3 regions of the Mixta calida genome follow, and region 1 is predicted to be linked to each of the others. Evidence: predicted binding sites of a transcription regulator. Region 1 holds the regulator's gene; each other region holds the start of a gene.

What was found. The regulator ArgR, encoded in region 1, controls arginine synthesis, uptake and breakdown. The targets are predictions, from matches to a motif close to ANTGAATAAAAATACANT.
Positions count from the first base shown of each region.
Region 2: the regulator ArgR is predicted to act here: its motif matches at 8,514-8,531, upstream of argC (N-acetyl-gamma-glutamyl-phosphate reductase).
Region 3: the regulator ArgR is predicted to act here: its motif matches at 7,999-8,016, upstream of argA (amino-acid N-acetyltransferase).

Region 1 covers NZ_CP026378.1:539,115-549,688, reverse strand. The annotation lists gene rpsI (30S ribosomal protein S9) at 292-684, opposite strand; gene rplM (50S ribosomal protein L13) at 700-1,128, opposite strand; gene zapE (cell division protein ZapE) at 1,355-2,461, opposite strand; gene zapG (Z-ring associated protein ZapG) at 2,653-3,054, shown strand; gene degQ (serine endoprotease DegQ) at 3,170-4,543, shown strand; gene degS (outer membrane-stress sensor serine endopeptidase DegS) at 4,638-5,696, shown strand; gene mdh (malate dehydrogenase) at 5,753-6,688, opposite strand; gene argR (transcriptional regulator ArgR) at 7,133-7,603, shown strand; gene yhcN (peroxide/acid stress response protein YhcN) at 8,064-8,327, shown strand; gene yhcN (peroxide/acid stress response protein YhcN) at 8,443-8,712, shown strand; gene yhcN (peroxide/acid stress response protein YhcN) at 8,800-9,063, shown strand; gene C2E16_RS02525 (barstar family protein) at 9,141-9,413, opposite strand; gene C2E16_RS02520 (NAD-dependent succinate-semialdehyde dehydrogenase) at 9,461-10,574, opposite strand, start outside.
Region 2 covers NZ_CP026378.1:4,195,940-4,206,513, forward strand. The annotation lists gene fabR (HTH-type transcriptional repressor FabR) at 1-413, opposite strand, end outside; gene sthA (Si-specific NAD(P)(+) transhydrogenase) at 607-2,007, shown strand; gene oxyR (DNA-binding transcriptional regulator OxyR) at 1,990-2,907, opposite strand; gene C2E16_RS19960 (redoxin family protein) at 3,048-3,782, shown strand; gene argH (argininosuccinate lyase) at 3,907-5,286, opposite strand; gene C2E16_RS19970 (argininosuccinate synthase) at 5,368-6,579, opposite strand; gene argB (acetylglutamate kinase) at 6,605-7,381, opposite strand; gene argC (N-acetyl-gamma-glutamyl-phosphate reductase) at 7,395-8,399, opposite strand; gene argE (acetylornithine deacetylase) at 8,578-9,726, shown strand; partial or broken gene ppc (phosphoenolpyruvate carboxylase) at 9,970-10,574, shown strand, end outside.
Region 3 covers NZ_CP026378.1:3,526,269-3,536,842, reverse strand. The annotation lists gene ptrA (pitrilysin) at 1-1,167, shown strand, start outside; gene recB (exodeoxyribonuclease V subunit beta) at 1,164-4,706, shown strand; gene recD (exodeoxyribonuclease V subunit alpha) at 4,703-6,559, shown strand; gene argA (amino-acid N-acetyltransferase) at 6,638-7,984, opposite strand; gene amiC (N-acetylmuramoyl-L-alanine amidase AmiC) at 8,320-9,564, shown strand; tRNA gene C2E16_RS16865 (tRNA-Met) at 9,655-9,731, opposite strand; tRNA gene C2E16_RS16860 (tRNA-Met) at 9,776-9,852, opposite strand; gene mltA (murein transglycosylase A) at 10,055-10,574, shown strand, end outside.

The DNA of each region.
Region 1 (10,574 bases):
AATACAGTGCGAATAGCCAACCGCGCGGCGACTAACCTGCTTGACGAAACCACCCGCTGACCGAAGCTGCGTCAATCCCCCTTCCTGTCAGGATTATCATCCACAGCTATCCGTTTAACGGGCGCAAAGTGTCAGTCAGTTTACCAGATTTTAAGCAGTTTGTGGGGAGAGGAAAGAAGATTTGCCGGTAAAAAGGCGTGATTAACCCGCGTTTCACTGACTTTTACGTATAAAAAAACCCGGCGCAGAGGCCGGGTTTTTTGTAACTGTATTCTGCCGAAGCAGAAACAATTAACGTTTGGAGAACTGCGGACGACGACGTGCTTTACGCAGGCCGACTTTCTTACGTTCAACTTCACGAGCATCACGGGTAACGAAGCCTGCTTTACGCAGTTCGCCACGCAGGGACTCGTCATACTCCATCAGAGCGCGGGTGATACCGTGACGGATCGCACCAGCCTGACCAGAGATACCACCACCTTTAACGGTGATGTACAGATCGAATTTACCAACCAGATCCAGCAGTTCCAGCGGCTGACGAACTACCATGCGGGCAGTTTCGCGACCGAAGTACTGTTCCAGAGAACGCTGGTTGATAACGATGTTACCGCTACCCGGCTTGATGAAGACGCGAGCGGAAGAGCTTTTGCGGCGACCAGTGCCGTAGTTTTGAGTTTCAGCCATTGCCTGTAATCCCGATTAAATGTCAAGAACTTGCGGTTGCTGTGCCGCATGGTTGTGCTCATTGCCCGCGTAAACTTTCAGTTTACGGTACATAGCACGACCCAGCGGGCCCTTTGGCAGCATGCCTTTAACCGCGATTTCAATCACACGCTCAGGACGGCGAGCAATCATCTCTTCGAAGGTCGCTTGCTTGATACCACCGATGTGACCGGTGTGATGGTAATAAATCTTGTCGCTACGCTTGTTACCGGTTACGGCAACTTTATCAGCGTTCAGAACGATGATGTAATCACCGGTATCGACGTGCGGAGTGTATTCCGCTTTATGCTTACCACGCAGACGACGAGCCAGTTCAGTCGCTAAACGACCTAAAGTTTTGCCCGTCGCATCAACTACGTACCAGTCACGTTGGACGGTTTCTGGCTTAGCTGTAAAAGTTTTCATCTAAAAGCTTACCCAAATTAAGTTACACGTTGGTGAAATCCCAAACGCTTGAATAAACGGTTGAGGCTCACACGACCTTATCGACCAGCAAGCCCACCCCCTCGGACAGTTTTGCCGGTGCTACAAAGTTTCTGGGAAAAAAAACCTTGTCGTAACGTGGGGTCGCAAGATTATAGAGAAGTCATTGCCAAAGATCGATCACTTTTCATCAAAAAATGCGCGAGTCTCAGGAAAGATGTTTCAGGCGCAAATACTCTTCGCTCTGCATCTCCTGCAGGCGCGAAAGACAGCGCTGATATTCAAATTTCAGCCGCTCGCCCTGGTAAATTTCAAACAGAGACGTCTCCGCCGACACCACCAGCTTGACGTGGCGCTCATAAAACTCGTCCACCAGCGCCAGAAACCGGCGAGCACGATCTTCGCTGCGCGCCGTCATGACCGGCACGTTTAGCAGCAGCACGCTGTGAAAGCGACGCGACAGCTCAATATAGTCGTGCTGGCTACGCCCTTCGCCGCAGAGCGTGGCGAAATCGATCGCCAGTACGCCCTTCTTCATGCCCTGCGTCGGCAGCTGACGATGATTGATCTCCAGCACCGGCTGCTCATCCGCCGCCTCGCCCGCCAGGGCGACGAACATCCGCGACATCGTCTGACGCGTCTCGTCATTCAATGGCTGCATCCAGAGGTGCGCCGACGTCAACGTACGCAGACGATAATCGACCCCGGCGTCGACGTTCATGATGTCGCAATGCTGCTTAATCTGTTCGATAGCGGGCAAAAAGCGCGCACGCTGCAGGCCGTTGCGGTAGAGATCGTCAGGCGGAATATTCGAAGTGGCGACCAGCGTGATGCCGCGTGCGAACAGCGCCTCCATCAGGGTGCCCAGCAGCATCGCATCGGTGATATCGGAAACAAAGAACTCATCGAAGCACAGCACGTCCGTCTGCGCTTTGAAGCGGTCAGCGACTATTTCCAGCGGATCGCTTTCTCCCTGCAGCGCGGTGAGTTCTTCATGCACCCGCAGCATAAAGCGATGGAAATGGAGTCGTAGCTTGCGCTCGCCAGGAATAGACTGAAAAAACAGATCCATTACCCAGGTTTTGCCCCGTCCTACACCGCCCCACATATAAAGGCCGCGCACCGGCGGCTCGCCGCCGTTTTTCTCCTTGCCCAGCAGTTTGCTGAGCTTGCCGCGCCAGCCGTTCGCCGTCGGCATAGTCTGCGATCTGTCGCTTAACGCCCGCTGGATGGCGTCCAGGCGGCTGATTGCGGCGCGCTGTACGTCATCAGGCTGATATTCACCTTGTGCAAGCGCCTGCTCATAACGCGCCAGGGGGACATCGTTTGCATTATTAACCCTGCTTCCCTAAAAAATGTCAGGTCACTGCCTGTTTGTCGAAAAAAAGTCCGTTCTACACTAAGCGATGCTGCCGCAGGATTCCACTTCCATAAGATTAACGGTTATAGTGGCTATTATTGAAGTGGAACGCCCTACGGAACAACGAGGACACTACGGGAGTCATTATGACCTGGGAATACGGGCTAATTGGTTTAGTCATTGGCATTATTATCGGCGCGGTCGCCATGCGTTTTGGCAATAAAAAATTGCGCGAACAGCGCAGCATGCAGTACGAACTGGAGAAATCCAAAGCGGAGCTGGCGGACTATCGCCAGGAGCTGACTAACCATTTCGCTCAGAGCGCCGAACTGCTGGATAATATGGCGCGCGACTACCGCCAGCTTTATCAGCATATGGCGAAGGGTTCCAACGATCTGCTGCCGGACCTGCCGGGCGAGAAAAACCCGTTCGCCTATCAGCTTACCGAAGCGGAAGCGGACAACGATCAGGCGCCGGTGCAAATCCCGCGTGATTATTCAGAAGGCGCATCCGGCCTTCTGCGTGGCGAACGTACGCCGCGCGACTGATAAACCAGGGCGCATCCGCGCCCTTTTCCCTTTTATTCGTCAGGCCTGATAGCCATATCCGGCACGCAAATCATCTACTATCTTCCTTCAGTTGAGCAGCGAGAGCGTCGTAACGATGAAGAAAAAATCATTATTGTTGAGCGCGGTAGCCCTGGCCGTTGGCATGAATCTGACCGTGGCGCCTTCCGCCATGGCGACGCTGCCGGCTCAGGTACAAAATCAGCCTCTGCCCAGCCTGGCGCCGATGCTGGAGAAAGTGCTGCCTGCGGTGGTCAGCGTGCATGTTGAAGGCACGGCGACAGACGATCAGACGCAGGATCTGCCGGAGCCGTTAAAGCGCTTCTTCGGTCAGGATCAGGGCGAAGATGCGCAGCCGCAGCCGTTCGAAGGTTTAGGTTCGGGCGTGATCATCGACGCGCAAAAAGGCTATGTGCTGACCAACAACCATGTGGTGAACGGCGCCAATAAGATCAGCGTCCAGCTGAGCGACGGCCGCGAATATGACGCCAGGCTTATCGGCCGTGACGAACAGACCGACATCGCGTTGATTCAGCTACAGGGCGCCAGCAACCTGACGCAGGTTAAGGTGGCTGACTCCGACCAGCTGCGCGTAGGCGATTTCGCCATCGCCATCGGCAACCCCTTTGGGCTTGGACAGACCGCCACTTCCGGGATTATCTCCGCACTGGGACGCAGCGGCCTGAATCTTGAAGGGCTGGAAAACTTTATTCAGACCGACGCCGCCATCAACCGCGGCAACTCCGGCGGCGCGCTGGTGAACCTGAACGGCGAGCTGATCGGCATCAACACCGCGATTCTCGCCGCCAGCGGCGGCAATATCGGCATCGGCTTCGCTATTCCGGGCAATATGGCGATGGAGCTGGCGCAGCAGTTGATCGCCACCGGCGAAGTGAAGCGCGGCCAGTTGGGCATCAAGGGCACCGAAATGACCGCCGATATGGCGCGCGCCTTTAATGTCGATGCCCAGCGCGGCGCCTTCGTATCGGAAGTGCTGCCGAAATCCGCGGCGGCGACCGCAGGCATTAAAGCGGGCGACATCATTACTTCGGTGGATGACAAGCCGATTACCAGCTTCGCCGAACTGCGGGTGAAAATCGGCACCACGCCGCCGGGCAAAGAGGTGAAAATCGGCCTGCTGCGTGAAGGGAAGCCGCTTAGCGTAACGGTTAAGCTCGACGCCAGCGCGCGCACCATGTCCAGCGATGAACTGATGACGCCTGCATTGCAGGGCGCGTCGCTCAGCGACGGCCAGTTGCCGGACGGCAACAAAGGCGTGAAGGTCGACAGCGTGCAGAAAGGAACCCCGGCAGAGCAGATCGGCTTGCAGAAAGATGACGTGATTATCGGCGTCAACCGCACTCGCGTGCAGGGTCTGGATGAGATGCGCAAAGTGCTGGCCAGCAAGCCGCCGTTCCTGGCGCTGAATGTAGTGCGCGGCGGCGAAAGCATCTATCTTCTGCTGCGTTAAAAATACCGGCGTATCATATCGCGGACACAACCCGTGTGTGTCCGCGAAACTCGTGATATTCTGCCCCGGATCTTTCCTGATATAACTTAACATCATGTTTCTTAAACTCTTGCGTTCGGTAGTTCTGGGGCTGATCGTCGCAGGTATTTTACTGGCGGCCATGCCTGCGTTGCGTATTGGCACCGGCTTACTTTCCGAGCCAGAAAGCAGCGCCGATCAAACGCCCTTCAGCTTTAATCAGGGCGTGCGCCGCGCTGTTCCTGCGGTGGTCAACGTTTATAACCGCAGCGCGTCAAGCAGTAACGGACGCGGGATTACGACGCTCGGCTCCGGCGTCATCATGAATAATAAAGGCTATATCCTGACCAACCGCCACGTCATCAACGGCGCCGACCAAATTATCGTCGCGCTCCAGGATGGCCGTTTCTTTGAGGCGATGCTGGTGGGGTCGGACAGCCTGACCGATTTAGCGGTATTGAAAATCACCGCCGCCAACCTGCCGGTGATCCCGATTAACCGTGATCGCGTCGCACACGTAGGCGATATCGTGATGGCGATTGGCAACCCTTATAATCTTGGGCAGACCGTAACGCAGGGCATTATCAGCGCCACAGGCCGCGTCGGCTTAAGCCCTTCCGGACGCCAGAACTTTCTCCAGACCGACGCCTCGATTAACCGTGGCAACTCTGGCGGCGCGCTGATTAACTCGCTCGGCGAGCTAATGGGCATCAATACCCTGTCGTTTGACAAGAGCAACGACGGCGAAACGCCGGAGGGCATCGGCTTCGCTATTCCCACCGCGCTGGCCACTAAAATCATGGATAAGCTGATCCGCGACGGGCGCGTTATTCGCGGCTATATCGGCATTACCGGCCGTGAGGTGCCGCCGCTGCACGGCCAGAACGCGGGCCTCGATCGCATTCAGGGCATCGTGGTAAACAACGTAGCGCCGGATGGCCCGGCGGCGAAAGCCGGCATTCAGGCCAACGACCTGATTGTCAGCGTTAACGGCAAGCCGGCGGTGTCCGCGCAGGAAACGATGGATCAGGTCGCGGAGGTGCGTCCCGGCTCGGTTATTGAAGTGCAGGTGATCCGCAACGATCGCAAACTGACATTGCCAGTCACTATTCAGGAATACCCGGCGCAGGGTTGACCGCTACAAATGCAAAAGGGAGCCTTCCGGCTCCCTTTTTTACGGCGGTCGTTAACTTATTTAACGAACTCTTCGCCCAGCTGAATATCTTTTTTCAGCGTATCCAACATGCCTTCCAGCGCCTTCTGCTCGAAGTCGCTCAGCGTGCCGATAGCACGACGCTCGGCGATGCCCTCTTTGCCCAGCAGCAGCGGCTGAGAGAAGAAGCGCGCATATTCGCCGTCGCCCTCGACATAGGCGCACTCAACCACATTGCTTTCGCCCTGCAGCGCGCGTACCAGCGACAGGCCGAAACGCGCCGCCGCCTGGCCCATCGACAGCGTCGCCGATCCGCCGCCCGCTTTCGCCTCCACCACTTCGGTGCCGGCGTTCTGAATGCGTTTAGTCAGGTCGGCTACTTCCTGCTCGCTGAAGGAGACGCCGGGGACCTGAGAAAGCAGCGGCAGAATGGTGACGCCGGAGTGACCGCCGACGACGGGCACGTTCAGCTCGGTCGGCTGCTTGCCTTTCAGTTCGGCGACAAAGGTATTGGAACGGATGATATCCAGCGTGGTGACGCCGAACAGACGATTCTTATCGTAAACGCCCGCTTTTTTCAGCACTTCGGCAGCGATAGCGACAGTGGTGTTCACCGGGTTGGTAATAATGCCGATCAGCGCTTTCGGACAGGTTTTCGCTACCTGCTCAATCAAATTACGTACGATGCCCGCATTGACGTTAAACAGATCGGAGCGGTCCATACCGGGCTTACGCGCCACGCCTGCGGAAATCAGCACCACATCGGCGCCCTGCAGCGCAGGCGTCGCATCTTCACCGCTGAAACCTTTGATTTTAACCGGCGTAGGAATGTGGCTTAAGTCAACGGCCACACCGGGCGTAACGGGAGCGATATCGTACAGGGAGAGTTCTGAACCCGCAGGTAACTGGGTTTTAAGCAGAAGTGCGAGTGCCTGGCCGATACCACCAGCCGCACCGAGAACTGCAACTTTCATCCTAAACTCCTTATTATAGTGAGCAGAAAAATGCCGGGATCCAGCGGGGTAACATGCTGGACGGCCTGAGAAGCAATAGCGAGGACGTTGTCATCGTTTTGCGGGTCACAGCACAAACAGCCTGCAAAACGGGTGAGAATGACCGCATTACGTACAGGCCCGATGCTGACCGTAACTGGATGCAGACACATTAATCAGCTGTACCTTACACCGTTCATGTTTAGCAGAACAACATCAATTTTATAACAATCCCTTCACTTCGTCTGCCATAGCTATGCGTTCGCAGTAAATTTTATCTTGGGCGAAATTCTGCTAAAATGCGCGCCCTGCACGCGGTAACGCAGATCGTCCCCGCTGCGGATTTGCATAAACATTCATCTAAATGCATAATAATGTATCGCCTGCTGGCCGGGCTTCACTGCATTTTCATATTATCGGTAGCCTATGCGTAACCCATCGAAACAAGAAGATCTGATCAAAGCGTTCAAAGCTTTACTGAAAGAAGAAAAGTTTAGCTCGCAGGGTGAGATCGTGACCGCACTGCAGGAAGAGGGCTTCGACAACATCAATCAGTCGAAAGTGTCCCGAATGCTGACTAAGTTCGGTGCGGTGCGTACCCGTAACGCCAAAATGGAGATGGTTTACTGTCTGCCGGCCGAGTTGGGCGTGCCGACCACCACCTCTCCGCTGAAAAACCTGGTGCTGGATATCGACTATAACGATGCGCTGGTGGTGATTCATACCAGTCCCGGCGCGGCGCAGCTGATTGCGCGCCTGCTTGATTCTCTCGGCAAAGCGGAAGGCATCCTGGGCACTATCGCCGGTGACGACACCATCTTTATTACGCCCGCACGCGCCTTTACCGTGAAGCAACTTTATGAAGCGATACTGAACCTGTTTGAACAGGAGCTGTAAGCGCACAAGATCATTAGCGCCGCGCCGCTAATGATCTTTCTATCGACCTTCCCCTTCTTTATCGCACCTTCCTCTTTAACGCTTCATTGCGGAATGGAATAACGCCGCTGCGCTTTCCCCTGCTGTTAACGACTATATTCGCATTTTGTGCTACCACGAGACCTTTGTCTCAGCTCATACTTCTGTTGTCACCTGTTATCCAGGGTTTTACACCAACAAACAAAGCACGAATAGATAAATTCTCTCATGTTGCTGTTTTAACGTGGATTTAACGTTATGCGAACAAAAATTAGGCTGTTTTTATAACTAAACGCGATAAAAATGTGCTTACGCGCTAAGTTGTCACCAAAAAACATTATTAGCGGAATATTAATTTCAGTCGTTATTAGATCTATACTTGTTTTCGTGATGAGAATCACAAAATGAATAAAGAGAAAAACCAAAGACGAGGAACAGATCAATGAACGTTAAAACTACTATCGCCGCAGTAAGCCTGCTTTCTGTGCTGTCGTTCGGCGCTTTCGCCGCCGAATCCGTTACCGCTGAACAGGCGCAAAATCTACAGCCTGTCGGCACCGTGAGCCTGGGCGGCGTTGCCGGCGTCCCGATGGATATCCATCAGGCGTTGCAGGCAAAAGCTGAACGTGAAGGCGCCAGCGCTTATCGCATTATCGAAGCGCGTAACAATGACACCTGGCACGTTACTGCTGAACTGTACAAATAAGTTATCCGCTGGCGCAGGCCAGTTGCTTTATCACCGAATCGGGCAGCCCCAGATATAAAAAACGCCATCAAGCCATGCCGGCTGCCGTTACAACTGAATACTCTGGAGTAATACAATGAAAACCACATTCACCCTTGCTGCTTTAGGTTTTGCTACCGTTCTGTCATTCGGCGCCAGCGCTGCCGAACTGGTTACCCCGCAAGATGTCGCCAGCCAGAACCTGCAGCCGATCGGTACTATCTCCGTAAGCGGCATCGACAGCAGCCCGACCACGATCCGCGAACATTTGTCGCGAAAAGCGGACAAACAGGGCGCTTCCGCCTATCGCGTTGTTGAGGCCTATAGCAACGGCAACTACCACGCTACCGCTGAAATTTATAAATAATTACCGGGCGTACGCCTGAATTTGGCATCGATGACCTGGTCTTGATGTTGTATCCCGCAGGTTGTTGATCGCAGGAGAAGATGAACAATGAAAATGAAAACGGCTATCACTGCTCTTGGCCTGCTGTCGCTGGCGACGTTTGGCGCTTCCGCCGCGGAACTGGTGAACCAGCAACAGGCGCAGCATTTGCAGTCTGCGGGGACAATCACCGCCAGCGGCGTCGGCGGTTCGCCGATGGATTATCGCGCGCAGCTTGCTGAAAAAGCGGATGCGCAGGGCGCTCGCGCTTATCGCATTATTGAAGCGCGTACCGGCGATAACTGGCACGCTACGGCGGAAATCTATAAATAATTCCTCGTCACTGCATGACGAACCCTTTGGCCCCATACGTTGGGGCCTTTTTTATGCCGCTTTTTCGTGAGGATCTCTCAGCCCTGACGCACGTTGAAGCGCAGCTGCCCTTCCAGCTCTTCTTCCGCTTCATCAAACAGCAGGATCAGCGCGCCATAGCGACGTTTTTGCCCCGCGCCGAGATGAATAAATTCAATTTCTATCGGTAACGGCAAGGACTCGGTGACAGCATCCCATAAGGTATCAAGATCGACAATTAACTGCTCTGACAGCGCGAAGCGTTCACTGAACTGACGATAAAAATGCGCCTGATCGACGATCTCATTAAAGTCAAACGTCTCTTTCTTCATGCGACTGCTCCGTAATGCGTCATCGGGCGCTTGCGCGCCCGATGGGGTTAAAGGCCACCAATATGCAGGGCTTTTACTTCCAGATACTCCTCGATACCCAATACCGAACCTTCGCGTCCAAGACCAGACTCTTTTACGCCGCCGAACGGGGCCAGCTCGGTGGAGACGGCGCACTCGTTAATGCCAATCATGCCGCTTTCCAGCGCGGCGGAGACGCGAAAGACCCGTTGCAGATTCTGCGTGTAAAAATAGGCCGCCAGTCCATACTCCGTCGCGTTGGCGCGCTGAATCACCTCCTCTTCGCTGGCGAAGCGGAAGCAGGCGGCTACCGGACCAAAGGTCTCTTCGCGCGCCAGCTTCATCTCTTCGCTGGCGTCGGCAATCACCGTCGGTTGCCAGAAATTCCCGCCCAGCGCGTGTCGCGCGCCGCCCGCCACGATGCGCCCGCCTTTAGCCTGCGCGTCTTTGACATGTTCCTCTACTTTCTCCACCGCTGCGGCGTTAATCAACGGACCAACCACCACGCCTTCATCCATGCCGTTGCCGACCTTCAGTTTATTCACTTCGTCCGCCAGCTGATTGACGAAGCGATCGTATACAGCCTCATGAATAAAGAAGCGGTTAACGCTGACGCAAACCTGGCCTGCGTTGCGGAATTTATTAGCGATGGCCCCTTTTACCGCCGCATCGATATCCGCATCTTCAAATACGATGTAAGGCGCGTTGCCGCCCAGCTCCATCGAGATTTTTTTCATTGTCTCGGCGGCGTTGCGCATCAGCGTTTTCCCCACGGCGGTCGAGCCGGTAAAGGAGATTTTGCGCACCGCGCCGCTGGCCATAATAGCGTCGCTGATAGCATGGGTGTCGCCGGCGACGCCGTTCAGCACGCCGTCAGGCACGCCCGCTTTTTTCGCCAGCGCCAGCAGCGCGAAAGCGGAAAGCGGCGTGTTGTTGGCCGGTTTGATAATCCCGGTGCAGCCTGCGGCCAGGGCCGGGCCCAGCTTACGCGTCAGCATCGCCATCGGGAAATTCCACGGCGTAATCGCGGCAACGACGCCAATCGGCTCGCGCGTCGCCAGAATGCGCGCGCCGGTTTTTGCCGGGGGAATGATCTCGCCGTTAATGCGTTTGGCCTGCTCGGCGAACCACTGAATAAAGCTG
Region 2 (10,574 bases), 650 kb from region 1:
TAATCTGCCAGCTCAGCGATAAAATGCTGAATTTCGCGCGCGACGGCGGCGCGAAAAGCGGCGGAGGTACCCGATCTTTCACGTAACAACAGACGGAAGGCGTTGGGATTGCTTTCAATAAATTCCATAAAGGTGGAGACGGAGGTTTTGATAACGCTGCCGCCTTTGGCGATGCGCTGGCGCGCCTGACGCATAAGCTGCCTTAACATCAGGCCGCTTTCATCCACCATGGTTAATCCCAGCTCATCCACATCGCGGAAATGGCGGTAAAAGGAGGTCGGGGCAATACCGGCTTCACGGGCAACTTCCCGTAAACTCAGACTGGCAAAACTGCGCTCGGCACTTAACTGACTAAATGCCGCCTCAATAAGCGAACGTCGTGTACGTTCTTTTTGCTGTGCTCTGACGCCCATTTTTCTGCCTGTTAGCTTCCCGAAGGCCCACTATAACAAATATTTCAGCGTACAGTCCGTCAAAGTTTGTGAACGGCTGTTAACCTCACGCTTTAGCAAATTGAGGCTAAAATCACACGAAGAATTGGGATGTCCGCGTCGGGATGTTAGAATCTCGTTGCTAAAATGTATATAAAATAAAGGAAGTGCCGGTATGCAACATGCTTACGATTACGATGTTATTGTGATTGGCTCCGGCCCTGGCGGTGAAGGCGCCGCAATGGGCCTGGTGAAACAGGGCGCCCGTATCGCCGTTATTGAGCGCTATCACAATATAGGCGGCGGCTGTACCCACTGGGGGACCATTCCTTCCAAAGCGTTACGCCACGCAGTAAGCCGCACCATCGAATTTAATCAAAACCCTTTATACAGCGACCACACCCGCCATCTTCGCTCTTCTTTCGCTGACATCCTGAATCATACGGAAAATGTGATTAACCAGCAGACGCGTATGCGTCAGGGCTTTTACGAGCGCAACCGCTGCGAACTGTTTCAGGGCGACGCTCGGTTTCTGGATGCCAATACTATCGGCCTGACGCACCCTGACGGCTCGGTTGAACGCCTGACGGCGGAGAAATTTGTTATCGCCTGCGGCTCGCGTCCTTACCATCCGGCGGACGTCGATTTCACCCACCCGCGCATTTATGATTCCGATTCCATCCTGAACCTTCATCACGAACCAGGTCATGTGATTATTTACGGCGCCGGCGTTATCGGCTGTGAATATGCTTCGATTTTCCGTGGTCTCAACGTTAAGGTGGACCTGATCAACACGCGCGATCGTCTGCTGGCGTTTCTCGATCAGGAGATGTCCGATGCGCTCTCTTACCACTTCTGGAACAGCGGCGTGGTGATTCGCCATAATGAAGAGTTCGAGAAGATCGAAGGCGTCAGCGACGGCGTTATCATTCACCTGAAATCGGGCAAGAAAGTGAAGGCGGACTGCCTGCTTTATGCCAACGGCCGCACGGGCAACACCGATTCGCTCTCGCTGGAAAATGTGGGTCTGGAAGCGGATGGCCGCGGTCTGCTGAAAGTCAACAGTATGTATCAGACGGCGCAGCCGCATATCTATGCGGTAGGCGACGTTATCGGCTACCCAAGCCTGGCGTCAGCCGCCTACGATCAGGGCCGCATCGCCGCGCAGGCGGTGATGAAAGGCGAAGCGACCGCGCATCTGATTGAGGATATTCCCACCGGTATTTACACCATCCCGGAAATCAGCTCGGTCGGAAAGACGGAACAACAGCTAACGGCGATGAAAGTGCCGTATGAGGTAGGTCGGGCGCAATTTAAACATCTGGCACGCGCGCAGATCGTCGGCATGAACGTGGGCAGTCTGAAAATCCTGTTCCACCGCGATACTAAAGAAATTCTCGGCATCCACTGCTTCGGCGAACGTGCGGCGGAGATTATTCATATCGGTCAGGCGATTATGGAGCAAAAAAATGGTGGCAACACGATTGAGTACTTCGTGAATACCACCTTTAACTATCCCACGATGGCGGAAGCGTATCGCGTTGCCGCCCTGAACGGATTAAACCGCCTGTTTTAGCGTGGTTTCCATCTGACCTTGCATGTGGCTACGGATAGCCTCGGCCAGCTGCTCATAGCGGCTGCGCAGAGGCGATCCCGGCCGGTAAACCAGCGCGATAGTGCGCTGCGGCACCGGCTTGTAACAGGAGAGATAGGTAATGCCGTCGCGCGTGCGCTCCTGCGGCACCGCCAACGCCGGCAGCAGCGTAATGCCGCTCCCCGCCGCCACCATATTGCGCAGCGTCTCAAGGCTGGTCGCGCGGAAATGGGTATCTTCATCAGCGCCGGCCTGGAAACAGAAGCCCATCGCCTGATCGCGCAGGCAATGTCCATCCTCCAGCATCAGTAATTTCTCGCCAGCCAGATCGGACATCGGCACGCGATCGCGGTCTTTCCACGGATGATCCTGCCAGACCGCCAGCTTCATCGGCTCATCGAACAGCGGAACTTCAATAAAGGCTTCGCTCTCTTTCACCAGCGCCAGAATCGCGCAGTCGAGTTTGCCGCTGTCCAACTGGTTCAGCAGCTGCTGCGTTTGCGCTTCATGAAGATACATTTCCAGCTTAGGGAAGCTTTGGTGCAGCATCGGGATGATATGCGGCAGCAGGTAAGGCCCTACCGTCGGGATCAGACCAATATGCAGCGGGCCGGACATCGCCTCGCCCTGCTGGCTGGCCATCTCCTTCAGCACCTTCACTTCGCGCAATACGGTGCGCGCCTGATCGACCAGCAACAGACCGGCCTGCGTGAACAGCACTTTGCGGCTGGTGCGTTCCAGCAGCATAACGCCCAGTTCATCTTCAAGTTTACGGATCTGTCCGCTCAGCGTGGGCTGGCTGACATGACAGGCATCGGCGGCACGCCGAAAATGACGATGTTCAGCGAGGGAAACCAGGTATTCAAGATCACGAATATTCATTTTATCCTCCGAGCCACGATAGCCCGTGGCAATGAATAGAATAGCAATGAACGATTAGCCCTATCAAGCCTGGATGAGAATAATGCACACCAGAAGTTAAAGAAATCAAACGCAACGTTAATAAAGAGGTATTGATTCTTATGTTTGCAAGTCAGGAAGGTAAAAGCGTCCCACAGGTCACTTTCCATACACGTCAGGGCGACAGCTGGGTCGATGTTACAACTGACGAGCTGTTTAAGGGCAAAACCGTTATCGTATTTTCGCTGCCGGGCGCGTTCACCCCGACCTGTTCTTCCAGCCATCTGCCGCGCTATAACGAACTGGCGGGCGTCTTCGCTCAGCACGGCGTCGACAGTATCCTGTGCGTTTCCGTTAATGACACCTTCGTGATGAACGCATGGAAAGCCGATCAGCATGCGGACAACATCACCTTTATTCCAGACGGCAACGGTGATTTCACCCGCGGGATGGAGATGCTGGTTGAGAAAGCCGACTTAGGTTTTGGTCCGCGCTCATGGCGCTACTCTATGCTGGTGCGCGACGGCGTGGTGGCGAAAATGTTTGTTGAGCCGAACAAACCGGGCGACCCGTTTGAAGTCTCCGACGCTGACACCATGCTGCGTTACCTGGCGCCGGAATTTAAAGTGCAGGAATCCGTTTCTCTGTTTACCAAGCCGGGCTGCCCGTTCTGCACCAAAGCAAAACAGATGCTGCTCGATCGCGGCATTCAGTATGAAGAAATCGTACTGGGACAAGACGCCACTACTGTCAGCCTGCGCGCCATGACCGGCCGCGCGACCGTACCGCAGGTCTTTATCGGCGGACGTCATATCGGCGGCAGTGACGATCTGGAAAAATTCTTCCAGGTTGCTTAAGAATCCGGGAACCGGCTCCGTTACCCAGGCCGGTTTTCAGATGTGCCTATAAAAAGAAATATCTGAAGTCAGAGGTTGGCGGGCAAGAATGCCCGCCTTTTTTTATCCGCTTTTCACGCAAGGCTTAGCGTTGCTGTAGACGCTTTTTCGCCTCAGCTATCGCTGCCGTGACCTGCTGCGGCGCGACGCCGCCTTTGGCGTTACGTTTATCCAGGCAGGATTGCAGCGACAATACCGGATAGACATCCTGTCCGATAATCGGACTGAACTGTTGCAACTGCGTCAACGTTAACGCTTCCAGCGCCACGCCCTGATCGATGGCGGCGACAACCGCTTCGCCGACGATATGGTGCGCCTCGCGGAAGGGAACGCCTTTCGCCACCAGATAATCCGCCAGCTCCGTGGCGTTGGCGTAACCCTGCTCTGCTGCTTCCTGGCAGCGCGAACGCTTCACCTGAATGCCGTCCAGTACCAGCGCCGACATATGCAGGCAATCAAGCCAGGTGTCGAGCGCATCGAACAGCCCTTCTTTGTCTTCCTGCATATCTTTATTGTAGGCCAGCGGCAGCCCTTTCAGCGTCATCATCATGCCGGTCAGCGCGCCCTGCACCCGACCGCATTTGCCGCGAATCAGCTCCAGCGCGTCCGGGTTTTTCTTCTGCGGCATTAACGACGAGCCGGAAGTCACGCGATCGGAGAGCTCAACGAAGTTCGCTTCGCCGGTATTAAAGAAAATCAGATCTTCTGCAAAGCGGGAAAGGTGCACCATGCCGATAGCCGCATCGGAAAGCAGCTCCAGCGCATGATCGCGATCGGAAACGCTGTCCAGGCTGTTGCGTGTGGCGGAGGCGAAGCCCAGCCAGCCGGCCAGCTGCTCACGGTCGATCTCATAGGCGGTGCCGGCCAACGCGCCGCAGCCCAGCGGGCTGACGTCCAGGCGCTTCAGCGTATCTTCTAAACGGCTCTCATCGCGCGCCAGCATCTCGACATAAGCCAGACACCAGTGGGCGAACGTTACCGGCTGGGCGCGTTGCAGGTGCGTATAGCCCGGCATCACCGCGTCCTGATTCGCTTCCGCCGTCGCCACCAGCGCCTGTTGCAGCTCGCGCACCGCGCTCAACAGCAGCAGCACCTGCTCTTTGCACCACAATTTTAAATCGGTGGCGACCTGATCGTTACGGCTGCGCCCGGTATGCAGTTTCTTGCCCAGCGCGCCGACTTTATCGATCAGGCGCCCTTCCACCCAGCTATGAATATCTTCCGCATCGCTTGCCAGAATCTGCTGCGGATTCGCGCGCACTTCCTCCAGCAGCACGTTCAGCGCGGCTTCCAGCTGCAGCTGCTCATCCTGCGTCAGCACGTTTACGGTAACCAGCGCTTTCGACCAGGCGACGGAGCCGATAATATCCTGCTCCGCCAGGCGATAATCAAAGCGCAGCGAGTCGTTAAACTGTTTAAACCGTCCATCGGCCGCCTGTGTAAACCGTCCACCCCATAGTGCCATCTTCAATGCTCCTGAAATCTGTTGCGCGCAAGGCTCTGTCTGCTTGATTCAGGGCGGCGAAACAAACGCCGCCCCTGTGCGTTACTTCTTCTCGTTCAATGCGCGAATGCGTGAAGAGAGCGAGAACAGACGGATAAAGCCGCCCGCATGGCTGTGGTCGTACACTTCATCTTCGCCGAAGGTGGCGAATTCTTCGGAATAGAGGCTGTTGGCGGATTTTTTCTGAATCGCCGTGACCTGGCCTTTATAAAGTTGCAGCACCACTTCGCCGTTGACCTCAGCGGCCAGCGATTCTGCGGCGGCCTGCAGCGATTTGCGCAGCGGCGCGAACCAGCGGCCGTCATAAACCACATAGGACATCTCCAGGCCCAGTTGTTCGCGCCATTTGAAGCTGTCGCGATCCAGCACCAGCTGCTCTATCGCGCGCAGCGCGTTGACCATAATGGTGCCGCCAGGCGTTTCATAGCAGCCGCGCGATTTGATGCCTACCAGACGGTTTTCAACAATATCGATACGGCCCACGCCGTGCTTTGCGCCCAACGCGTTCAGTTTTTCCAGGCACTGGAACGGACTTAAGCGTTCGCCGTTTACCGCCACCACACAGCCTTTCTCTACCGTTACGGTAACCTGCTCCGGCTGATCCGGCGCTTCCAGCGGATCGACGGTCCAGACCCAGCAATCTTTATTCGGCGCGTTCCATGGGCTTTCCAGCACGCCGCCTTCCGTTGAGATATGCCACGCATTCTCGTCGCGGCTGTAGATTTTTTCCAGCGACGCGGTAGTCGGGATATTGCGCTCTTTCAGGTAGTCGAGCAGCGCTTCACGCGAGCGCAGGTTCCATTCACGCCACGGCGCCACCACTTTCAGGTGCGGCGCCAGCGCGGTATAGGTCGTTTCGAAACGCACCTGATCGTTGCCTTTGCCGGTGGCGCCGTGGCACAAGGCGTCAGCGCCGACCTTCAGCGCCAGCTCAACCTGGGCTTTGGCAATAATCGGACGCGCCATGGAAGTGCCCAGCAGATAAGTGCCCTCATACAGCGCGCCAGTTTGCAGCACCGGATAGACGTAGTCGCGGATAAATTCTTCACGCAGGTCGGCAATATGGCACTCAGATGCGCCGGATTGCAGCGCCTTCTTCTCCACGCCGACCAAATCTTCGCGATCCTGGCCGATATCGGCGACAAAGGCGACCACTTCACAGCCGTAGTTCTCTTTCAGCCATGGAATAATGGCTGAAGTGTCCAGACCGCCGGAATAAGCCAGAACGATTTTTTTGATGCCTTGGTTTTGCATTTCTTAATCCTTGAATGTGGTGGTGTTATGCGTGGATCCGGGTGCCAATCGACACGCCATTAAACAGAGAAGGAAGCTGCTCGGCATGGCGCCAGCTGGCGATATCTACCGGGCGGCCCAGCGTGCGCGCCGCGTCCAGCGCCGCATGCACTTTAACGATCATGCCGTCGGTAATGATGCCCTGGGCGATCAGCTGCTCCGCTTTCGCCGCGGTCATTTCCTCAATCCGCTGGCCTTTGCCGTCAAGAATGCCGCTGACGTCGGAGAGTAAAACCAGATCCGCGCCCAGCGTCGCCGCCAATGCTGTCGCCGCCTGGTCTGCGTTGACGTTCATTAGATCGCCCTGTTCAGTAATGCCGATTGAACTGACGACCGGCATATAGCCCGCCTGCAGCAGCGTATTCAGCAGCGCTGGCGAACCTGGCAGCGCATTGCCGACATGGCCCAGCTCCTCGTCAAACTGCGCGACATTGACCATACCGCCGTCGCCCAGGCAGAGACCGACCGCCTGGATATGATGTTTCTTCGCCCAGGCCATCAGCGTCTTGTTCGCCGTGCCCGCCAGCGCGCCGGTGATAATGTCGATCTGATCCGCAGGCGTCACGCGCAGGCCGTTCTTTTTCTTTACGGGCAGCGCCAGCTTTTTCATCAGCTCATCCACCAGGCAGCCGCCGCCGTGAACGATCACCAGCGGGCGCTGATGCGCTTCCCGGTAGGTCACCAGCGCATTAAACAGACGCGCCAGCGCTTCTTCGCTATCCAACAGCACGCCGCCCAGTTTGATAATCAATGGAGTGGTCATAATCTTCATCCGCTTAAATAAGTGACTGGGTTTCCGGGAAACCGAAACGAATATTGAGACACTGCACCGCCTGCGACGCTGCGCCTTTCAACAGGTTATCTTCCGCTGCGACCACGATCAGATGTTCATCCTGCAGCGCGAAGCCGATATCGCAGAACGGCAGCCCTACCACCGATTTCAGCGCCGGCACGCCCTGTTCATAGACGCGCACCAGCGGCTTATCCTGATAGGCGTTGTGAAACGCCTCCGCGATATCTTCCCGGCTGACGCCCGGCTGTAAACGGCAGGTAATGGTGGCGAGGATGCCGCGCGGGAAATTGCCGAGATGCGGGGTAAAGACCACCGGCACGCCGAGATGCGTCTCGATTTCCGGCCGATGACGATGGGTAAACAGGCCGTACGGCTGCAGGCTGACTTCGCAAAAGCTATTGTTCATTGTCGCCTTGCGCCCGGCGCCGCTCACGCCGCTGGTGGCGTTAATCACCGGCCACTGCGCCTCATTCAGCAGTCCCGCTTCGATCAGCGGCTTCAGCGCCAGCTGCGCGGCGGTGGGATAGCAACCGGGCACGGCGATCAGCTGCGCCTCTTTGATAGCGTCGTGCTGCCATTCCGCCAGGCCGTAAACCGCCTTTTCCAGCCATTCCGCATGCTGATGGCTGAAACCGTAGCAGCGTGAATAAAATTCAGGGTCGTTAACACGGAACGCGCCTGAAAGATCGAACACCACGCAGCCCGCCGCCAGAAACTGCGGCGCCAGGTCATGGCTGACTTCATGCGCAGTGGCGAGAAACACCACGTCCACTTTATCGGCATAAACAGCGACGTCGCTTAACGGCTCCAGCGGCAGATCGACCATGCCCTTCAGCTGCGGATGCAGGTCGGAAAGACGTTTTCCGGCATCCGGGCTTTGCGCTGAAACCGCTAAAGCGGTTATGTTCATATGCGGATGGCGATTCAGAAAGGTCGCCAGTTCAACCCCAGCGTAGCCGCTGGCACCAACAATCAGCGTATTCAACATCAGGCCGTCTACCTTATTACAGTCGTTCAGATCCGGTGTGCAGCCCTGTCGCCGCGCGCCCATGAAGTCTAACGTTAAATAGCGGGTTAATTTATTTCCCATCCCGCGCACGTTATTGTATTTTTATTCACTATTAATGCATGAATATTGATACATCCTAACTCAAGGACCGTCAACAGTGAAGACAAAATTACCGCCTTTTATCGAACTCTATCGCCAGCTGATCGCCACGCCGTCCATCAGCGCCACCGACAGCGCGCTCGATCAGAGCAATGAGAATTTAATCACCCTGCTGGCCGGCTGGTTCCGCGATCTCGGCTTCAGCGTGGAAGTGCAGCCGGTGCCAGGCACACGTCATAAATTCAACATGCTGGCCAAAAGCGGCGAAGGCGCAGGCGGTCTGCTGCTGGCGGGACATACCGACACGGTTCCCTTTGATGATGGCCGCTGGACGCGCGATCCCTTTACGCTCGCCGAACATGACAACAAACTCTACGGCTTAGGCACGGCGGATATGAAAGGCTTTTTCGCCTTTATCCTTGATACGCTGCGCGACACCGATATTACGAAGCTGAAGAAGCCCCTCTATATTCTTGCCACGGCGGATGAAGAAACGACAATGGCAGGCGCCAAATATTTCGCTGAATCCGCCACGCTGCGACCGGATTGCGCGATTATCGGCGAGCCGACTTCGCTGAAGCCGGTGCGGGCGCATAAAGGACATTTGTCTAACGCCATTCGCGTGCAGGGGCAGTCGGGGCACTCCAGCGATCCCGCGCGCGGCGTGAACGCGATCGAGCTGATGCACGAGGCGATCGGCCACCTGATGCAGCTGCGCAATACGCTGAAAGAGCGCTATCATCATGACGGCTTCGCCATTCCTTATCCCACGATGAACTTCGGCCATATCCACGGCGGCGATGCGGCGAACCGTATCTGCGCCTGCTGCGAACTGCATATGGATATTCGTCCGCTGCCGGGACTGACGCTGAGTGATTTAGACGCCTTACTGAATGAGGCGCTGGAGCCGGTCAGCGCGCGCTGGCCAGGCCGCCTGACCGTCGCGGAACTGCATCCGCCGATTCCGGGATACGAATGCCCGCACGATCATCAGCTGGTGCAGGTAGTGGAAAAACTGCTCGGCACGCCGACGGAGGTAGTGAACTACTGCACCGAAGCGCCGTTTATTCAGCAGCTCTGTCCAACGCTGGTATTGGGCCCAGGCTCGATTAACCAGGCGCATCAGCCGGATGAGTTTATCGATACGGCATTCATTAAGCCGACTCGCTTGCTGATTGGACAACTGGTTAACCATTTCTGTTACTGATGTGCAGCATTTAGGGCAATTCACTGCTAAAGCGTTAAATTGCCCCAGCAAAGTTCCAACTTTGCTGATAAGAATAACTTATCCCACTTCAGTCTTGTTAAATTTCTTAAATTACTGCGACTTAACGACATTACGCGCCACGTTCTGCGCAATTGACGAATGGGCAGTTACATGGCTAGATAAAAGGCGGCGTTACGCCCGCAAGGGTAAAAATTAAAAGACAAGAAGGGTGTCAGGGGTCATATGAACGAACAATATTCCGCAATGCGAAGTAATGTCAGTATGCTCGGCAAACTGCTCGGGATACGATTAAGGATGCGCTGGGAGAAAACATCCTTGATCGGGTGGAAACCATCCGCAAACTCTCTAAGTCATCCCGCGCGGGAAACGATGCTCATCGCCAGGAGCTGCTTACCACGCTGCAAAATCTCTCTAATGATGAACTTCTGCCGGTCGCGCGCGCCTTTAGCCAGTTCCTCAATCTGACCAACGTCGCCGAACAGTACCAGACCATTTCGCCGCACGGCGAAGGCGCCAATCATCCTGAATTGATGAAAAAAGCGTTCGAGCGTCTTAAGCAGCAGCCCGATCTGAATGAATCCAATATCCGCGAAGCCATCGAATCCCTTTCGCTGGAACTGGTTCTGACCGCTCACCCCACCGAAATTACACGCCGCACCCTGATTCATAAACTGGTTGAGGTAAATACCTGCTTAAAGCAGCTCGACCATAACGATATTTCCGACTACGAGCGCAACCAAATCATGCGCCGTTTGCGTCAGCTGGTGGCTCAGGCCTGGCATACCGACGAAATCCGCAAGTATCGCCCCTCTCCCGTCGACGAAGCC
Region 3 (10,574 bases), 1.3 Mb from region 1:
TATCTGGCGGGCGTGGCGCTGGACGAGCTGAGTTCGCAGGCGTCGGTGGGCGGCATCAGCTTCTCCACCAGCGAAAATGACGGCGTGTCAATCTCCGCCAGCGGTTTTACCCAGCATCTGCCTAAACTGCTGACCACGTTGCTGCATGGCTACGCCAGCTACACCCCGACGGAAGATCTGCTGGCGCAGGCGAAATCCTGGTATAACGAGCGCCTGGACGCGGCGGAGAAGGGCAAAGCCTTCGAGCAGGCGATCCAGCCGGTGCAGATGCTGTCGCAGCTTCCTTATACCGAGCGCAGCGAGCGGCGTAAACTGCTGGCATCCATCACGCCGCAGGAGCTGATCGACTACCGTCGCATGCTGCTGGAGCGGGCGACGCCGGAGATACTGGTAGTAGGCAATATGACGCCGCAGGCGGTAGAATCGCTGGCGCGTGCGGTAAAACAGCAGCTGAACTGCCAGGGCGAAAGCTGGTGGCACAGCGAATATGTCACCATCAAAACGCCGCTGCGCGCCAACCTGCAGAAAGCGGGCAGCAGCAGCGATTCGGCGCTGGCGGCGGTTTACGTGCCGACCGGCTATAGCGAATACCAGGGCATTGCCAACGGCATGCTGCTGAGCCAGATTATTCAGCCGTGGTTCTATAACCAACTGCGTACGCAGGAGCAGCTTGGCTACGCCGTGTTCACCTTCCAGATCCCGGTAGGCCGTCAGTGGGGCATCGGCTTCCTGCTGCAAAGCAACAGCAAGCAGCCTGCGTTGCTGCTGAAGCGCTACGAAGCCTTCTATCCTGAGGCGGAGCGTCGCCTGCGCGCCATGAGCCAGCAGGATTTCGCCCAGTATCAGGCTGCGTTGATCGGTGAATTGCAGCAGCGTCCGCAAACGCTGGATGAAGAGGCGGGACGCTACAGCAAAGATTTCGACCGGGAAAATTACGCGTTTGATACGCGCGACAAGGTCATTGAACAAATTAAAACGCTGACGCCGCAAAGCCTGGCGGACTATTTCCACCGGGCGGTGATTGCTAAACAGGGTATGGCGATGCTGTCGCAGATTTCCGGCGGCCAGCATGGTAAAGCTGACTACGCATCGCCGCAAGGCTGGAAAACCTGGCCGAACGTCAGCAGCCTGCAGCAGTCGCTGCCGGTGACAAGCGAGAAAAAATGAGTGAAAACAATCCGCAGCGGCTCGATCCGCTAACGTTGCCGCTCCAGGGGGAGCGGCTTATCGAGGCGTCCGCGGGAACCGGCAAAACCTTTACTATCGGCATACTCTATCTGAGGCTGTTGCTCGGCCTTGGGCAGCGTCATGCCTTTCATCGACCGCTTTCGGTAGAAGAGATTCTGGTCGTCACCTTTACCGAAGCGGCGACCGCCGAGCTGCGCGGGCGCATACGACAGAATATTCATGAGCTGCGGCTGGCCTGCGTGCGCGGCAGCAGCGGCAATCCGGTGTTGACGGCGCTGTTGCAAGAGATCCCGGACCCCGCCGACGCTGCGGCGCTGCTGCTGGCGGCTGAACGTCAGATGGATGAGGCGGCGATCTTCACCATTCACGGTTTCTGTCAGCGCATGCTCAATCTCAACGCCTTTGAATCCGGCATGCTGTTTGAACAGCAGCTGATTGAGGATGAGTCGGCGCTGCGCCGTCAGGCCGCCGCCGATTTCTGGCGTCGCCACTGCTATCCGCTGCCGCTGACCATTGCGAGAGTTATCGCGCAGGAGTGGACCGGGCCGGAACAGCTGCTCTCAACGCTGACGCCCTGGCTGCATGGCGAGTCCCCGGCGCTGAAGTATGCGCCCGACGGCGAAGAGACGCTGGCGCAGCGCCATGAGAAAATCATCGCGCGCATTGACGCGCTAAAGGCGCAGTGGCGCGCCGCCGCGCCTGAACTGCGCGAACTGATTGAAAAATCGGGCGTGGATAAGCGCAGCTACAGCAGTAAGCACTTACCTAACTGGCTGGACAGTATTGCGGTCTGGGTAGCGGAAGAAACGCAGGGCTATACGGTGCCGAAGGACCTGGCGCGCTTTCGTCAGAGCGTGCTGCTGGAGAAAACCAAAAAGGGCGAACCGCCGCGTCATGCGCTGTTCGACGCCGTCGACGCTTTCCTGGCCGAACCGCTGTCGCTGCGCGATTTGGTGATCGCCCGCGCGCTGGAAGAGATTCGCCTGGCGACGCGCCGTGAGAAAAGGCTGCGCGCGCTGCTGGGCTTTGACGATCTGCTCAGCCGTCTCGACGAGGCGCTGCATCAGCCTGGCGGCGAGATGCTCGCCGAAGCGATCCGCGCACGCTATCCGGTGGCGCTGATCGATGAATTCCAGGACACCGATCCGCAGCAGTACCGCATTTTCCGCCGTCTCTACGTAGGGCAGCCGGAGAACGCGCTGCTGCTGATTGGCGATCCCAAGCAGGCGATTTACGCCTTTCGCGGCGCGGATATTTTCACCTATATGCGCGCGCGTGGTGAAGTCAGCGCTCACTATACGCTGGACACTAACTGGCGTTCGTCGCCAGCGATGGTCGCCAGCGTTAACCAGCTCTTTTCCCGGCTGGATAACCCGTTTCTCTTTAACCAAATTCCCTTTATCAAGGTGAACGCTGCGCCGCCCAACGAAACGCGCGCTTTTCATCTTGATGGCGCTGCGCAGCCGGCGCTGCGTTTCTGGCTACAGCCTGGCGAAGGCGTTGGGGTAAGTGAGTACCAGCAATGGATGGCGAACCAGTGCGCCGCGGAGATCCTGCACTGGCTACAGGCCGGACTGCGTGGAGAGGCGCGGGTGGGCAAAGAGGGCGATATGCGCCCGGTGAGCGCCGCCGATATCACCGTGCTGGTGCGCAGCCGCAACGAGGCGGCAGTAATACGCGAGGCGCTCAACGCGCTTAATATCCCTTCGGTTTATCTCTCCAACCGCGACAGCGTATTTACTACGCCGGAGGCGCGCGAACTGCTCTGGCTGTTGCAGGCGGTGCTGGCGCCGGAACTGGAGCGCACGCTGCGCAGCGCGCTGGCGACCAGTATTCTTGGTCTGGACGCCGCCACCATCGACGCCATGAGCCAGGATGAAGATCGCTGGGACGCGCTGGTAGATGAATTCGCCGCCTATCGTCAGCGCTGGCAGCAGCGCGGCGTGCTGCCGATGCTGCGCGAACTGATGAAGCAACGCCATATCGCTGAAAACCTGCTGGCGTCGGAGAGCGGCGAGCGGCGGCTGACCGATCTGTTGCATCTTGGCGAACTGTTGCAGGAGGCGGCCGCCCAGCTCGACAGCGAACATGCACTGGTGCGCTGGCTGGCGCAGCAGGTCGCCCAGCCCAATCATCAGGCCGCCAGCCAGCAGCTGCGTCTGGAGAGCGATCGCCATCTGGTGCAGATCGTTACGATTCATAAATCGAAAGGGCTGGAGTATCCACTGGTGTGGCTGCCGTTTGCGGCGAACTACCGCGAGGCGGCGCAGGGGCTTTATCACGACAGGGAAACCTTTCAGGCGCTGCTGGATCTCAGCGACGATGAGGAGAGCCTGGCGCTGGCGGAGCAGGAGCGTCTGGCGGAAGACCTGCGTCTGCTTTACGTCGCCCTGACTCGTTCCGTTTATCATTGCAGCATCGGCATCGCGCCGCTGATCAAGGGCAACCGCAAGAAAGAGGGCAACAGCGACCTGCATAAAAGCGCGGTCGGCTATCTGATCCAGCGCGGCGAGGCGATGAACGCCAGCGGTTTGCAGGAGGCGCTGCACGGTTTATGCAACGAGGCGGTGGACGTGGCGACGCCGGAGGGAACAGCGGAAGGACGCTGGCAGCCGGAAGGCGAACGGATGCCGGAACTGGCAAGCCCGGCGATCTCCCGTCCCTTACAGGATAACTGGCGCGTCACCAGCTACACCGGCCTGCAACAGCACGGCCCGTCGGTGGCGCTCGATCTGACGCCGCGCTTTGATATCGACGCCGCTGGCGAGACGGCTGAGGTCGCTACGCCCGCGCTGACGCCGCATACCTTTCCGCGCGGCGCCTCGCCGGGCACCTTCCTGCACGGCCTGTTTGAAACGCTCGATTTCAGCCAGCCGCCGGATGAGGCGTGGCTGGCGGAACAATTGCAGCTGGCGGGCTTCGGCGATCAGTGGCTGCCGATGCTCGTTGACTGGCTCAGCCGCGTGCTGCAAACGCCGCTGCATCAGAACGGCGTAAGCCTGGCGCAGCTGATGCCGGGGCAATACCTTGTGGAGCTGGAATTTTATCTGCCGATGCACCAGTTGCTGACCGCACCGGCGCTCGATGCGGTGATGCGCCGACACGATCCGCTGTCGGCGCGCGCGCCGGAGCTGAATTTCCAGCAGGTGCAGGGGATGCTCAAAGGCTTTATCGACCTCGTTTTCTGCTGGCAGGGCAAATATTATCTGCTGGATTATAAGTCGAACTGGCTGGGCGAAGAGAGCAGCGCCTATACGCCGCAGGCGATGGCGGAGGCGATGATCGGTCACCGCTACGATTTGCAGTATCAGCTTTATACGCTGGCGCTGCATCGCTATTTGCGGCATCGTGTAGCGGACTACGATTACGAGCGTCACTTCGGCGGCGTGTTCTATCTGTTTTTACGTGGGATGGACGGCAGCGCCAGCGAAAACGGCGTGTTTCATCACCGTCCCTCCATCGATTTTGTCAGGGCGCTGGATAGCCTGTTTACCGGAGACCAGGTGGAATCGAAATGAGAAAAATGAGCGAGTTGCTGCGCGAAGCGGTAGAAAAACGTCTGATACGGCCGCTGGATTTGCAGTTCGCCCATATGCTGGCGGACGATGAACAACCGGCGCTGATGCTGGCGGCGGCCTGCGTCAGCGCCGAAGCGGGAGAGGGGCATGTCTGCCTTCCGCTCGACCATTTTCATGACGGTCAGCTGTTTGATGGCCGACAGCCGGAGCTGGCATCGGAGATCTGGCAGGCGGCGGGGCAGCCGAAAGAGTGGCAGCGTCTGCTGTTGCAGAGCCATGCGGTCAGCGACGGCTCGAAGCCGACGCCGCTGGTCGTGGCGCAGCAGCGGCTTTATCTGCATCGCATGTGGCGCGGCGAAGGCAGCGTGGCGCGCTTTATCGCCGCCGAGCAGCCCGCGCCCGCCTTTGACGACGCCGATCTGCAGCGCGTGCTAAACGAGCTGTTCGGCGATCGCCCCGACGACTGGCAGAAGATCGCCGCCGCCGTCGCCATCACTCGCCATATCTCCGTCATTTCCGGCGGGCCGGGCACCGGTAAAACCACCACCGTCGCGAAGCTGCTGGCGGCGCTGATTCGCCTGTCGCGCCAGAAGATGCGCATCCGGCTGGCGGCGCCGACCGGCAAAGCGGCGGCGCGTCTGACGGAGTCGCTGGGCAAGGCGTTACAGGCGCTGACGCTAAGCGAGGAGGAGCGCGCCGCGTTCCCGGAGGAGGCGACCACGCTGCACCGTCTGCTGGGCGCGCAGCCCAACAGCCAGCGTCTGCGTTACCATGCCGGCAACCCGCTGCATCTTGACGTGCTGGTCGTGGATGAGGCGTCGATGGTCGATCTGCCGATGATGTCGAACCTGATCGCCGCGCTGCCGCCGCACGCGCGGGTGATTTTTCTCGGCGATCGCGATCAGCTCGCCTCGGTGGAGGCGGGCGCGGTGCTGGGCGATATTTGCCGCTGCGCCGAAGCGGGTTACAGCGTGGCGCGCGCCATGCAGCTGCGGCAGCTGACGGGCTGCCAGCTGGACGGCGCGGACGGCGAGGGGATGCCTGACGTGCGCGACAGCATCTGCCTGCTGCGCAAAAGCTACCGTTTCGACGCGCGATCCGGCATCGGCCAGCTGGCGCAGGCGGTGAACGCTGGCGACGCGCAGGCGGCGGAAAAAGTATTCCGCGCCGGGTTTGACGATATCTGCCGCAGCGAACTGAGCAGCGCAGAGCACTATCAGCAACTGCTGGAGCAGGGCGTGGCGGGCTATGACGACTATCTGACGCTGCTGCAACGCGATGCGGCGCCGGATGAAGTGCTGGCCGCTTTCGCCCGCTACCGTCTGCTGTGCGCGCTGCGCGAAGGGCCGTTCGGCGTGGCGGGGCTGAATGAGCGCATCGAACGCCTGCTGTTAAAACAGCGGCGCATTCGTCGACCGCTGGCGCAGAGCCGCTGGTATATTGGCCGACCGGTGATGATCGCGCGTAACGACAGCGCGCTGGGGTTATTCAACGGCGATATCGGCGTGGCGATGAACGACGTTGGCGGCGCGCTGAAAGTCTTTTTCCCACTGCCGGACGGTTCAATTAAAGCGGTGCAGCCAAGCCGCCTGCCGCCGCACGATACCGCCTGGGCGATGACGGTGCATAAATCTCAGGGGTCGGAGTTTGATCATACCGCGCTGGTGCTGCCTAATCACTACCTGCCGGTACTGACGCGCGAGCTGGTCTATACCGCCATCACACGCGCGCGGCGTCAGTTGACGCTCTATACCGACCGGCAAATTTTCGCCCGCGCGGTGGCGGTGCGCACGCTGCGCCGCAGCGGTCTGGTAGAGCGCTTAAGCGCGCCGCACAAGGAGATCTTTCTCTGACCGCCGCGTCGCCTGCTTTTGCGTTTATCCGCAATAAAAAGCCCGGCCAACGCCGGGCTTTTTATTTTCTGTCGCTCGTTACGTCAGGTCAGCCATCAGCACCTTTGAACGACGCTGGTAGTTATACATTTGCTTTTTGCTTTCCGGCAGCAGCTCAATATCCACCGGCGTAAAGCCGCGCTCCTGGAACCAGTGAATGCTGCGCGTAGTCAACACAAACAGCTTTTTCAGCCCCAGCTGACGCGCCTGTAACGCGATGCGCTGTAACAACATCTCGCCGCGCGCCGAGCTGCGGTAGTCCGGGTGCACCGCCACGCACGCCATCTCGCCGATCTGCTCATCGGGGAAGGGATAGAGCGCCGCGCAGGCGATAGTCAGGTTGTCGCGCTCGATAATCGTGAACTTATCAATCTCCATCTCCAGCTGCTCGCGTGAGCGGCGCACCAGTATGCCCTGCTGCTCCAGCGGGCGGATAAGCTCCAGGATGCCGCCGATATCGTTAATGGTGGCGCGGCGGATCTGCTCTGCCGACTCCATCACGATCTGCGTGCCGATGCCGTCGCGCGAGAAGAGCTCCTGCAACAGCGCGCCATCTTCCTGATAGCTGATCAGGTGGCTGCGACGCACGCCGCTGCGGCACGCTTTTACCGCGCCGCGCAGAAAACGCACCGTGCCCGACAGGTAATCGCCGCGCTGTTCCAGCGTTTCAATGCGCGCCTGCGCATCGTTGGGGAACAGCTCGGAGATAATATTGCCGTCGTCGTCGGTTGCGCCCTGTTCGGAGCAGAAACCGATCATCTTCTCCGCCTTCAGCTTGATCGCCAGCTGGGTCGCCACCTCTTCCGAAGTGAGGTTAAAGCTTTCGCCGGTGACCGAGACCGCTACCGGGCCGATCAGCACGATGGCGTTATTGTCGAGCTGGCGGTGAATCGCTTCATCATCAATACGGCGAATGCGTCCGCTGTGGCAGTAGTCGACGCCGTCATCGACGCCCAGCGGCTGCGAAATAATAAAGTTGCCGCTGACCACATTAATATGCGCGCCCTGTAGCGGCGTATTGCTCAGGCTCATCGACAGGCGCGCGGTAATATCGAGCTGCAGGCGGCCCGCGGCCTGCTTCACCAGTTCCAGCGACTGCGCGTCGGTAACGCGCGTATGCTTATGGTACATCGGCTCCAGCTGATGCTCCGCCAGGCTGGCGTCGATCTGCGGCCGCGCGCCGTACACTACCACCAGCCGGATGCCGAGACTGTGCAGCAGCCCGATGTCGTTGACGATGCCGGAGAAGTTCTCATGCTCAATGGCTTCGCCGCCCAGCATGATGACAAAGGTTTTACCTCGGTGGGCATTGATATAGGGAACGGAATGACGAAAACCCTGAACCAGTGCGGTGCTACGTTCCTTCACGGCAAACCCTCTTTGCATGACTATTCGATTTTTTTGTATTTTTATTCTTTGCGGCGAAGAGTGCAAGTGGCTTTTACAGGCGGCTATCACCTTTTACAAACGGCTAATAAGGTTAACAGGCTGCATTTTATGGCTTTTTCCGGGTGACAGTGTAAAAGCGATTAGGTTAAAGTTTTCGCTTCATTTTTTATTGGCACTTTTTAGACATATACCCTAAATAATTCGAGTTGCAGGAAGGCGGCAAGGAAGCGAATCCCCAGGAGCTTACTAACGTAAGTGACTGGGGTGAACGAGCGCAGCCAACGCACATGCAACGTGAAGTATGACGGGTATAACACAGTATCTGGAGCGGCATGTCCGAATCTAATCCCGTTATCAGCCGCCGTCGGCTGCTGCAGGGCGCCGGTGCGATGTGGTTGCTGAGCGTCAGTGGGGTAGGGCTGGCGGCCAGCAGCCATATTGTCGCGGTGCGCATCTGGCCTTCTTCCAGCTATTCCCGCCTGACTATCGAATCAAGCGTGGCGCTTAAATATAAACAGTTCGCCCTCAGCCATCCTGAGCGGGTGGTGATCGATATCGAGAATCTGCACCTGAACCGCGTGCTGAAAGGCGTGGGGCAGCTGGTGCAAAAAAACGACCCTTACATCAAAAGCGCGCGCGTCGGCCAGTTCGATCGTAATACCGTGCGTATTGTGCTGGAGCTGAAGCAGAACGTAGCGCCGCGCCTGTTTACCCTGGCGCCGGTCGCCGGTTTTAAGCACCGTCTGGTGGTCGATCTCTATTCGGCGCACGACACGCAGGACGATCCGCTGCTGGCGCTGCTGAAAGATTACAACCAGGGCGATCTGGAGCGCACCCAGCCGACGGAGGCGCCGCTGCCGGGCAAGGCGGGACGCGATCGGCCGATTGTGATCATGATCGATCCGGGGCATGGCGGGGAAGATCCCGGCGCGCACGGGCTGCATAAGACGCGCGAGAAAGATATCGTGCTGAAGATTGGTCGACGTCTGAAGGCGCTGATCGATAAAGAGCCCAACATGCGCGCTTATATGACGCGTAACGAGGATGTGTTTATTCCGCTGAAAGTGCGCGTGGCGAAGGCGCGCAAGCAGCGGGCCGATCTGTTTATTTCCATTCACGCCGACGCCTTTACCAGCCGCGCGGCGCGTGGCTCATCGGTGTTCGCCCTCTCGACCAAAGGCGCCACCTCGGCGGCGGCGCGCTTTCTCGCCCAGACGCAGAACGAATCGGATTTGATCGGCGGCGTCAGCAAGAGCGGCGATCGCTATCTCGACCATACCATGTTCGATATGGTGCAGAGCCGGACCATCAATGACAGCCTGAAGTTTGGCAAGGAAGTGCTGACCCGAATAGGAAAGATCAACCATCTGCATAAGCGCAGCGTGGATCAGGCGGGCTTTGCGGTGCTGAAGGCGCCCGATATTCCGTCGATTCTGGTTGAAACCGCTTTTATCAGCAATCCGACAGAGGAGCGTAAGCTGCGTACGGCGCGCTATCAGCAGCAGGTGGCCGAGGCGATTCTGAACGGCATCAAGGCCTATTTTTCAAAAGGGGCGGCGCTGGCGCCTCATAAGTAAGGCTGGCCGGGGAAGGGCGGTGACGTCTGACTCCGGCGCGTTTTACCAAACGCCAGATACAAAAAAACACCCTTGAGGGTGCTTTAATGTTGGTTGCGGGGGCCGGATTTGAACCGACGACCTTCGGGTTATGAGCCCGACGAGCTACCAGGCTGCTCCACCCCGCGTCCGGGTGTTGTCGCTTCCGTCACGACAAAGCTTCTTACTTAATTGGTTGCGGGAGCCGGATTTGAACCGACGACCTTCGGGTTATGAGCCCGACGAGCTACCAGGCTGCTCCATCCCGCGTCCGTGGAAGCGCACTATACTCTTACCGATTTATGATGCAACCCTTTTTTGAAAATTAGTGAGCTTTATTCCGGCTGTTGTTGAATATCGCTGCGTATTGCTGATTCCTTAAACAAAACGGCCGACTCTTTTTCTGGCAACGCATTTCATTCTCATTACCCCTTTGCTATCTTCCCCTGCAGGCAGCTGAGGTGAGAGTGTAATGAAAGGACGTTGGACAAAGTATTGGGTGACCGGCGCGCTGTTGGCGCTGCTGGCGGGATGTTCCTCTAAACCGACCGATCGCGGTCAACAATATAAAGACGGCAAGATCGATCAGCCTCTGACGCTGGTCAACCAGCCGAACGCCAAAGGGCGTCCGGTTAACGGCAAAGATTTCGGCGATCAGGTCAGCGAGATTCGCTTCGCCTCTTCTTCTTTATATGGCAGGCAAAGCAACACCTATAGCGCGATTGAGAACTGGCTGCTTGCCGGCGGCGATACGCGCCAGCTGCGCACCTTTGGTCTGGACGCGTATCAGATGGAAGGGGTGGACAACTACGGCAACGTGCAGTTTACCGGCTACTATACGCCGGTGATCCAGGCGCGCTATACGCGTCAGGGCGAGTTCCAGTATCCGCTCTACCGCATGCCGCCGCGCAGTAAAGGCCGCAAGCTGCCGAGCCGCGCGCAGATCTACAGCGGCGCACTGGACGACCGCTATGTCATCGGCTACAGCAACT